Regions from separate parts of the Sphingopyxis sp. GW821-FHT10B01 genome, predicted to be linked through region 2. Evidence: riboswitches for the same ligand, from Rfam matches in the RefSeq annotation. Region 2 holds a riboswitch; the other holds the start of a gene.
The links. A riboswitch is a leader RNA that binds a small molecule or an ion and turns the genes downstream of it on or off. The one in region 2 is predicted to bind ZMP and ZTP.

Region 1 (4,209 bases), 560 kb from region 2:
CGAATATGAAATCTCGGACGCCGAGGATTTCATCAAGCACCTCACCCAGTCGCTCGCAGATTTCGATGACGCCTCGACCACCTTCTTCGCGCTCGGCCATCTAGCCTTCGAATACTGCCCGTCCTGTTTTGCGCCGGTGGCCCCCAAAGAAGCGGCACACTGTCAGCTCTGCGATACTAAACGCGTAGATGGTGGTGACGATAGCCGTACGCTTGCCGTACGCCTCGACCTTCAAATGCAGCTGAAGGAATCCGAAGCACTTCAAGGCGAGCGCAACGCCGAGCTCATACAGATGAAGAGTGCGTTTCGTATCGCAGGCCAAGTGCTGCGGCGCGCGTCATCGACGATTGAGCTCGCTCAATCGGGGACGGTGACCGGGCGCGAGAGCGCGATCGCGGAGCTGAGCCGCAAGGTTGGCTTTATCGACAGCGAGTTGGAAAGCCTCCAGAAGCGGCTCGAACTTGCTAAGCGGATTCAAGCTGCGGCCGATGCCAAGGAAGATCTCAACACGCGCGTTACGCGGCTCAAGGCGGAAATAGACGCAATCCTACGCACCCAAGGAAAGCGCAAGTTGGAAGCCTATACGCTCATCTCTAACGAGACCAAGGTGCTCCTCGACAAAGACCTTCAGGAACATAGTGATTTTGGTGAAGTGACGAACGTCTCTTTCGAGTTCTCGGGCGATTGGGTCGCGATTAACGGCGACAAAAATCGCGCCGGCAGTGCGAGCGGAATGGTCATCCTCAAGAATAGCTTCGCGGCCGGAATTCTAAGTGCCTCACTGCGAGACCAGCGCTTCAACCTGCCGCGTTGGATGCTATTTGACAACGTCGAGGACAAGGGGATGGTCGAGGAGCGGTCGTGGAACTTCCAGCGACTGCTGGTAGCCCTGTCGAAGGCGTCACAGACCCCTCATCAGATAATCTTTACCACCTCCAAGATCGCGCCCGAGCTCGACCTCCCGGAATTGGTCGTTGGTCGGCATTACCACCGCGCGGCACGCTCGTTGAACTAGAGATGCGCTATCATTTACGACTATCGACGAGAAAAAGGGTGGCTCTTGATTTGCGTTCGGCGAGGGGCGTCTCGCTGCCTCGATAGTTTTAGATAGAACCGCGGGAGCTAGTTAGGAGGGGAGCGATTTGGAATCTATATTAATGTTAGAAAGCTCCCGAGCACGCGTTTAGATCCAGCCAAATCGAAATTCACCTCGATCTTGTTTCCATCGACCTCGGAAATTGTGCCGTCACCGAACTTCTCATGGTAAACCCGGACCCCAATCTGAAGATTGGGATCAATGGAGGGTGACAGCGCCTTGCCGATCAGGCGGTCAACATTGTCAGAAGCTACCGATGCGGTGGTTCTCGTTAAAGTTGAAAGGTCCATAGGGGAATTGATGATAGCGAGCCTGCCGTCCAACTTCGCGAGTTTGATATTCATCTCGTCTAGTCGATCAGCAATCGCCTCCTCGCCAGAGATTGTAACGTTTGTAGGCTTTACAGTTTCGAACTCGAAATGCTCTAAGTAGGCATGATATGTGCCGGACAAAGACGATTCCCGCGTGTCCAAAAGGATCTTCGTCAGCTTTTCGACAAAGGCTGCAATGTCCCCATATTTCAGCGTCGGATCGTAGAACTCAGTGTTGATTATGCTCGTGTCGAAGGGCAGCTTCGTGCCTGTTTCAGCAATAATGATGGTCGGCCGCTTCGTGGTCAGACGCATCCCCAATTCGAGCATCACATTTGGGTTTCTGGTGGAAACGTCGCAGACGATAATTTCGTTCTCGAACAAATTACGTAAAATCTTCGCGTGTATCACATCAAAGTCGGCGTTATGCCAGACTGGTTGAGCCGTCATCTCTGCGCGATCGATTGCTTCAGAAATGAAATTAAGAACCGATCTCCAGTGATCTTCCGTATGAGCATCATCTGTGTAGCTGATCGGCATGATAATTCCGCAGGTACACTTTGTTTTCGTCGTCTGATTCATGCCATACACTACCATGCTCTAGCGGGGTTGCGCCATAGGGCAGCGCGAGCACGCCCTAGAACACTTCAACCAAAGCTTTAGACAGGCAACGCTCGGCAATGCGATACAAATTTGCTCCGAATAGACGTGGCGCCTGAACGGGAAAGCGACGTCGCCGGAGCGGCTATCAACTCAATACTCGCACTTGGTTATGTCGCCAGTTGGTCGTCCGCTTTCGCCATTCTCGCGCCAAAAGCCGCATGTCCTGAACCGGCCAGGTCCCGCATTTATATTCTTCCTGCAGACACGCCTGGCGAAATATCTCCTGGGAGGGGCGGTCGGCTTTCCGGGGAGAAAAGCGGTTTCGCTGTCGTTCACTGCCTTCTTTACATTGTGGGACGTACTCGCTTATTGCCAGCGGACTCGCGTGACTGACGCTGAAAGATGGATACCCATCGGGAAGCGCGAGGACGTTTAGTCGCGCGTCTGGGCATCCTTCTCGAAATGGAGAAAGCAGATGCCAGAACTGACCAGCTTGCTCACCTTCGCCGCTATCGCACTGGGCATGGTCCTGACTCCGGGGCCTAACATGGTCTATCTTATTTCGCGGTCGATCTGCCAAGGCAGAACTGCCGGCCTGATCTCGCTCGGCGGGGTCGCGCTTGGCTTCATATTCTACATGCTATGTGCTGCGTTCGGTATTACCGCCCTCGTCCTGGCGGTGCCATACGCCTATGACGCAGTGCGCTTCGCTGGCGCCCTCTACCTGCTGTGGCTCGCATGGCAGGCTGTCCGACCCGGCGGGCGCTCGCCTTTTCAGGTCAAAGACCTCCCGGAGGATAGTCCGCGAAAACTCTTCTTCATGGGGTTCCTAACCAATCTGCTGAATCCGAAAATCGCTGTCATGTACCTGTCCCTGTTGCCGCAGTTCATTGATCCGTCAAACGGTAGCGTGCTGGGGCAGGCTGTTGTTCTCGGAACGGCACAGATCGTCATCAGTCTGTTTGTGAACGCCTTTATCGTAGTTTCTGCAGCGTCGATTGCAGCGCTCCTTGCCCGGCGCCCGACAGTTGCGCTCGTGCAGCGGTGGGTGATGGGGACGGTGCTCGCTGGCATGGCTGTCCGGATGGCGACGGAAGCACGCCGGTAGTTCGGTAAGGACCGCTTCCAGCGCCGCTGCTGTGACCCGCCAACGGCAACAATTGGTCGATGTTGTTGAAAAAGTCGGCCTTCGGAAACGGCTTGAATAATGGTGCGCTCTCGGCGGATGACGGGCACCATCGGTTCACAGTCGCGGGCAGATTTGACCCAAAGATTCATCGCATTGACAGAAAATTACAGGATCCGACTTTTTCAACAGCATCGGTCGATTCCGGTCATTGGATCTAGATCGGCAGCAGATGGTCGGAATGGGGTGGAGAACTGCCCTTCAAACTTCGTCATGCTGAACTTGTTTCAGCATCCATGGTCGGGCCTCTTGTCCAGCGCCGCGCCCAAGGAACCGGCAGGCCGTGGACCCTGAAACAAGTTCAGGGTGACGAAATAGGGATGGTCGGTTTGGGTCGTTTCCGGCCATTGCGGCCAGATCGGCCACAAACGGCGCAAATGGGATGGGAAAGCGGACTGGCGGGTTTGCTGGCGACCGAACGCCAAAGCGGCCAATGACGAATTAGCTGAGCGATTTCTGCAAGGCGGTGCGAGCGAACAATCTGTCAACATACTCAAGCGTTTTGGGATGCGTATCAGTGAGCAGTTGAAGCCACTTCGCTGAACCTAGTGTAAAGCCCATCATGATGTCAGCAGCCGTAAATTCGCTTCCGGCAATATAGGGTTGGGTGACGAGAGCCTTTTCAACCTTGCCAAACACCGTGTTTGCACTGTCACGAACCGCCCCGATGATTTCCTGATGTCTATCTGCATCATCTCGATAGACTGTCAGCCAAACGGTCGTGTTGATGGAGCTAGCGGCTGTGCCTTCCGCAAAGTGCAGCCAGTAGAGATAGGGGGCACGGTCCTTTGTACCGATCGGCGGCTCGAGCTGCCCATTTCCATACCGCTCCAAGATATATTGGACGATTGCCCCTGACTCTGAAAGAGCGATGTCTCCGTCTTCAATGTAGGGATAATTGCCTGAAGGGGTATCCTGCGCGAAGCCCCTGCTTCCGTCCCGATTATATTCTGTGGTTACCAGTTCATATGGAACACCAAGTTCCTCCAACAGCCATCGAACCCTGATAGATC
Region 2 (4,209 bases):
GGTCGAGCACGACCGCCAGTTCGCCGATCGCCAACTCCATCTCGCGCAAAAGTGCCACGACTCGCAATCGCGTCGGGTCCGCCAGGGCGCGAAAAATGTCGATCAGCTCGCTCATCGATCAACATATAAAGCTTTCTTTATATCTGGTCAACCAAGCGCCGCGCCACAATTTCTGCGGCGCGCGATTCGGCCGTGAAGGAATTGCGACGAAAGACGCAAGCTCTCGGAAAAAGGACGTTGCGCCCCATGTGGCGAGGGAGTAATTCTGCGCGCGATTGGCAAATTCCGGGATCGATCTGTTCCTGCGCCGGTCGATCAGTTCAAACCGAGAGGGGTATTCCCAAAATGAAGAAATCGATCACTCTGTCGCTCGTCCTCGCCGCTTCGCTGGGCCTCGCTGCCTGCGCCGACAAGGCCAAGGACGACGCTGCAGCAACCACCGAAGACGCAGCCGCGACCGTTGAAGGCGCTGCTGACGGCGCGATGGAAGCTGCCACGGGCGCTGCCGACGCAACGGCTGCTGCCGCTGGCGAAGCCGGTGCTGCCGCGACTGCGGCTGGCGATGCTGCCGCTGCTGGCGACGCCGCCAAGGCTGCCGACAAGGCAACCGAAGCTGCTGGTGCTGCCAAGGAAGCTGCCGACGCTGCCAAGGGCGCGCTGGAAGAAGCCAAGAAGTAAGCATCTTTTTGGCCTTTCGGGCCGAAAGAACAGGAAGGGGTCGCCGGTCCGCCGGTGGCCCCTTTTCCTTTTGGGACAGGCCTCAAGCAGCGCAGTTGCCAAGCCCCTGAACCGCAGTTAACTCTCTCACCAGTGGCCAGCCGCCGGCCATTGCATTTGAAAGGAATACCCATGCGCAAGATCATTATCGCTTCGATGGCCGCTGCGGCCTTCAGCCTCACCGCCTGCTCGGAAAAGACCCAGGACGCTGCGTCCGAAGCTGCCACGTCGGCCGCCGATGACGCCGCCGCCGCGGGCGACACCGCCGCCGACGCCGCCGCCGGTGCTGCCGACGCGACCGCCGCTGCCGCTGGCGAAGCTGCCGATGCGACTGCCGCTGCCGCCAAGGACGCCGGCAACGCCGTCGAAGGTACCGTGAAGGCCGCTGGCGATGCCGCCAGCAAGGCTGGCGACAAGATCGCCGAAGAAACCAAGAAGGCCGAAGCCAACGACAAGAAGTAAGTCGTCGGCACGCCTTCGGGCTGTTAAGGGGGCTCCATCCATGTCGGATGGAGCCCTTTTTCGTGGGAGCGCATATGATGGCCGGCCTCCGGATGGCGAGCACCGCGCTCGCGATACTGACCCTGACGACGGGGTGCAGCCGCACCGACAATGAACCCGGTCCGGGCGGCGTGACCGTCAGCGAGGCCAAGGCACTCGACGATGCCGCCGAGATGCTTGAAAGCCGCGAAAGCCCGCCTGCGGCGAAACCGGCGGAAGACGCCGCAAAGGCGGACAAATAGCGCCTTCCCCTCGCCATGCCGAGCGGCTAGGCTGACCCCGCCTCGTGACTGGCGCTGAAGATGGGATCCCATCGGGAAGCGAGGCTGGCCGGCAGGCCGATATGAGCCGCGCGCCTGGGTGATCCACTGCCAGCGCAAGGACATCCGCATGACCGAGACGCCCACCACCAATATCGTCTTCCTGCTCTTTCCGGGCATCACCCAACTCGACTTCACCGCTCCCGCGCAGGCGCTTTCACGCATGCCCGGCGCCGTGATTGCCGGCGCCGCCGCGACCCTCGACCCGATCGCGACCGACAGCGGCTTCTCGATCATCCCGACGCATGATTTCGCAAGCGCCCCCTTGGCCGATATCCTTTGCATCCCCGGCGGCCACGGCGTTGTCGGCGCGCTGGGCGACACGGCGGCGATCGATTTCATCACGCGGCAAGCCGCAGAGGCGCAGTGGGTGACCAGCGTGTGCACCGGCGCCTTCCTGCTTGGCCGCGCGGGGCTCCTCGGCGGCAAGCGCGCGACGACGCATTGGGCCTATACGCATCTGTTACCCCTCGTCGGCGCCGAACCGGTGAAGGCGCGCGTTGTCGAGGACGGACATGTCGTGACCAGCGGCGGGGTAACTTCGGGGCTCGATTTCGCGCTGACGCTGATTGCCCGGCTACGCGGCGATGCGGTCGCGCAGGCGATCCAGCTCGCGATCGAATATGATCCCGCGCCGCCGTTTCGCGGCGGTCATCCCGACCGGGCGCCGAAGACGATCACCGCGGGATTGAAAGAGCATGTCTATGACGCCGCCGCGGCACGAATGGAAGCGGCGCTGTCGGGAAGCTAGTGGCAGTTCGCCAGCGCAATCTCGTAGAGCTTCGGCCAATATTTGCCCGTAACGAATAGCCGCTTCTTTTTCGCGTCCCACGCGATGCCGTTGAGCACGCTGTCGTTTCCGCTCGCGCCCGCGTCCGCTTTCAGACCCGAAAGATCGACGAGCGAAGCCACATTGCCCGTGGCGGGATCGATACGGACGATAAAATCGGTCATCCAGATATTCGCCCAGACCTGCCCGTCGATCGTCTCCAGCTCGTTGATCATTGTGATCGGCCGGCCGCCGAAGCGCACGGTGACGCGCTTCTGTTCCTTCATCGTCGCCGGGTCGAGAAACCGCAGCGCGGACGTCCCGTCGCTGAGCACCAGAGCGTCACCGACCATGGTGAGCCCCCACCCCTCGCCTTCATATTTGAACGTGCCGACGGGCTTCAGATCCTTGATCTGCCAGCGGTTGCCGACGCCGCCCTGCCAGGTCACACCAATGATCTGATCGCGCCACCGCGTGACGCCTTCGCCGAACTGGTCCGCCGGCAGTTTTGTCTGGGCAAGCGCTTTGCCGGTCTTGAGGTCGAGCCGCGCGATCCGCGATTGACCATATTGGCCAGTGGCTTCGTACAGATGCCCCTCGTCCCAGAAGAGCCCCTGTGTGAAGCTGGTCGCGTCGTGCGGATAGCTCTGCACGATGCGATAGCCGCAGCGCTCGATCGGCGGTGGAGCCGGAGGCGTAGCGACGGCGGGATCGGCGAGCAGCGCAAGGGCGAGGACGAATATCATCGCGGCCAAGCTATGCCGCATCGCCTTAACTGGCAATGTCCCGCCTCCCCTATTTCGTCATCCCATTTTCGTCATGCCGGACTTGATCCGGCATCCATAACGACGCCCGCCCAAATGGCCCCCGGATCAAGTCCGGGGTGACGAAGATAGTAAAGCGCAAAGAAAAGGGCCGGAGGATTTCTCCCCCGGCCCTCTTTTCGTTGGCTGAGTGCCGAACGGGTCGGACTTAGAAGTCCATGCCGCCCATGCCGCCCATGCCGCCGCCGCCCATGGGCATGGCGGGCTTGTCCTCGGGCGATTCGGCAATGCCGGCTTCGGTCGTGATCAGCAGACCGGCAACCGAGGCAGCATCCTGAAGCGCGATGCGGACGACCTTGGTCGGGTCGATGACACCGGCCTTGACGAGGTCTTCATAGACATCGGTCGAAGCGTTGAAGCCGAAGCTCGTGTCCTTCTGGTCGAACAGCTTGCCGGCGACAACACCGCCGTCGAAGCCCGCGTTTTCAGCGATCTGGCGAACCGGAGCCTGCAGCGCGCGACGGATGATGTCGATGCCGCGGGTCTGGTCTTCGTTGATGCCCGACAGGCCGTCGAGGGCCTTGGTGGCATACAGAAGCGCCGTACCGCCGCCGGGGACGATGCCTTCTTCGACCGCAGCGCGGGTCGCATGCAGCGCGTCATCGACGCGATCCTTGCGTTCCTTCACTTCGACTTCCGAAGCGCCGCCGACCTTGATCACGGCAACGCCGCCGGCGAGCTTCGCCAGACGTTCCTGCAGCTTTTCCTTGTCGTAGTCGCTGGTCGTGGTTTCGATCTGCGCACGGATCTGTTCGACGCGGCCCTTGATCGTTGCGGCTTCACCGGCACCGTCGACGATGGTGGTGTTGTCCTTGTCGATGGTGACGCGCTTGGCCTGGCCCAGCATGTTCAGCGTGACGGTTTCGAGCTTGATGCCCAGGTCTTCGCTGATCATTTCACCGGCGGTGAGGATCGCGATGTCCTGCAGCATCGCCTTGCGACGATCGCCGAAGCCCGGTGCCTTGACGGCTGCGACCTTCAGACCGCCGCGCAGGCGGTTGACCACCAGCGTGGCGAGCGCTTCGCCTTCGATGTCTTCGGCGATGATCAGCAGCGGGCGACCCGACTGGACCACGGC

Region 1: it holds a riboswitch for ZMP and ZTP, as region 2 does, so the genes downstream of both, AC07NV_RS00245 (LysE family translocator) here and AC07NV_RS02685 (DJ-1/PfpI family protein) in region 2, are expected to answer to the same signal.

The regions. Positions count from the first base shown of each region.
Region 1 covers NZ_JBWKNS010000001.1:65,722-69,930, reverse strand. Annotated here, with positions in the region: gene AC07NV_RS00255 (AAA family ATPase) at 1-1,015, shown strand, start outside; gene AC07NV_RS00250 (hypothetical protein) at 1,150-1,989, opposite strand; ZMP/ZTP riboswitch at 2,386-2,467, shown strand; gene AC07NV_RS00245 (LysE family translocator) at 2,486-3,118, shown strand; gene AC07NV_RS00240 (glutathione S-transferase family protein) at 3,638-4,209, opposite strand, start outside.
Region 2 covers NZ_JBWKNS010000001.1:625,681-629,889, forward strand. Annotated here, with positions in the region: gene AC07NV_RS02665 (ArsR/SmtB family transcription factor) at 1-115, opposite strand, end outside; gene AC07NV_RS02670 (hypothetical protein) at 346-678, shown strand; gene AC07NV_RS02675 (entericidin EcnAB) at 850-1,179, shown strand; gene AC07NV_RS02680 (hypothetical protein) at 1,254-1,460, shown strand; ZMP/ZTP riboswitch at 1,495-1,587, shown strand; gene AC07NV_RS02685 (DJ-1/PfpI family protein) at 1,609-2,289, shown strand; gene AC07NV_RS02690 (glutaminyl-peptide cyclotransferase) at 2,286-3,053, opposite strand; gene groL (chaperonin GroEL) at 3,280-4,209, opposite strand, start outside.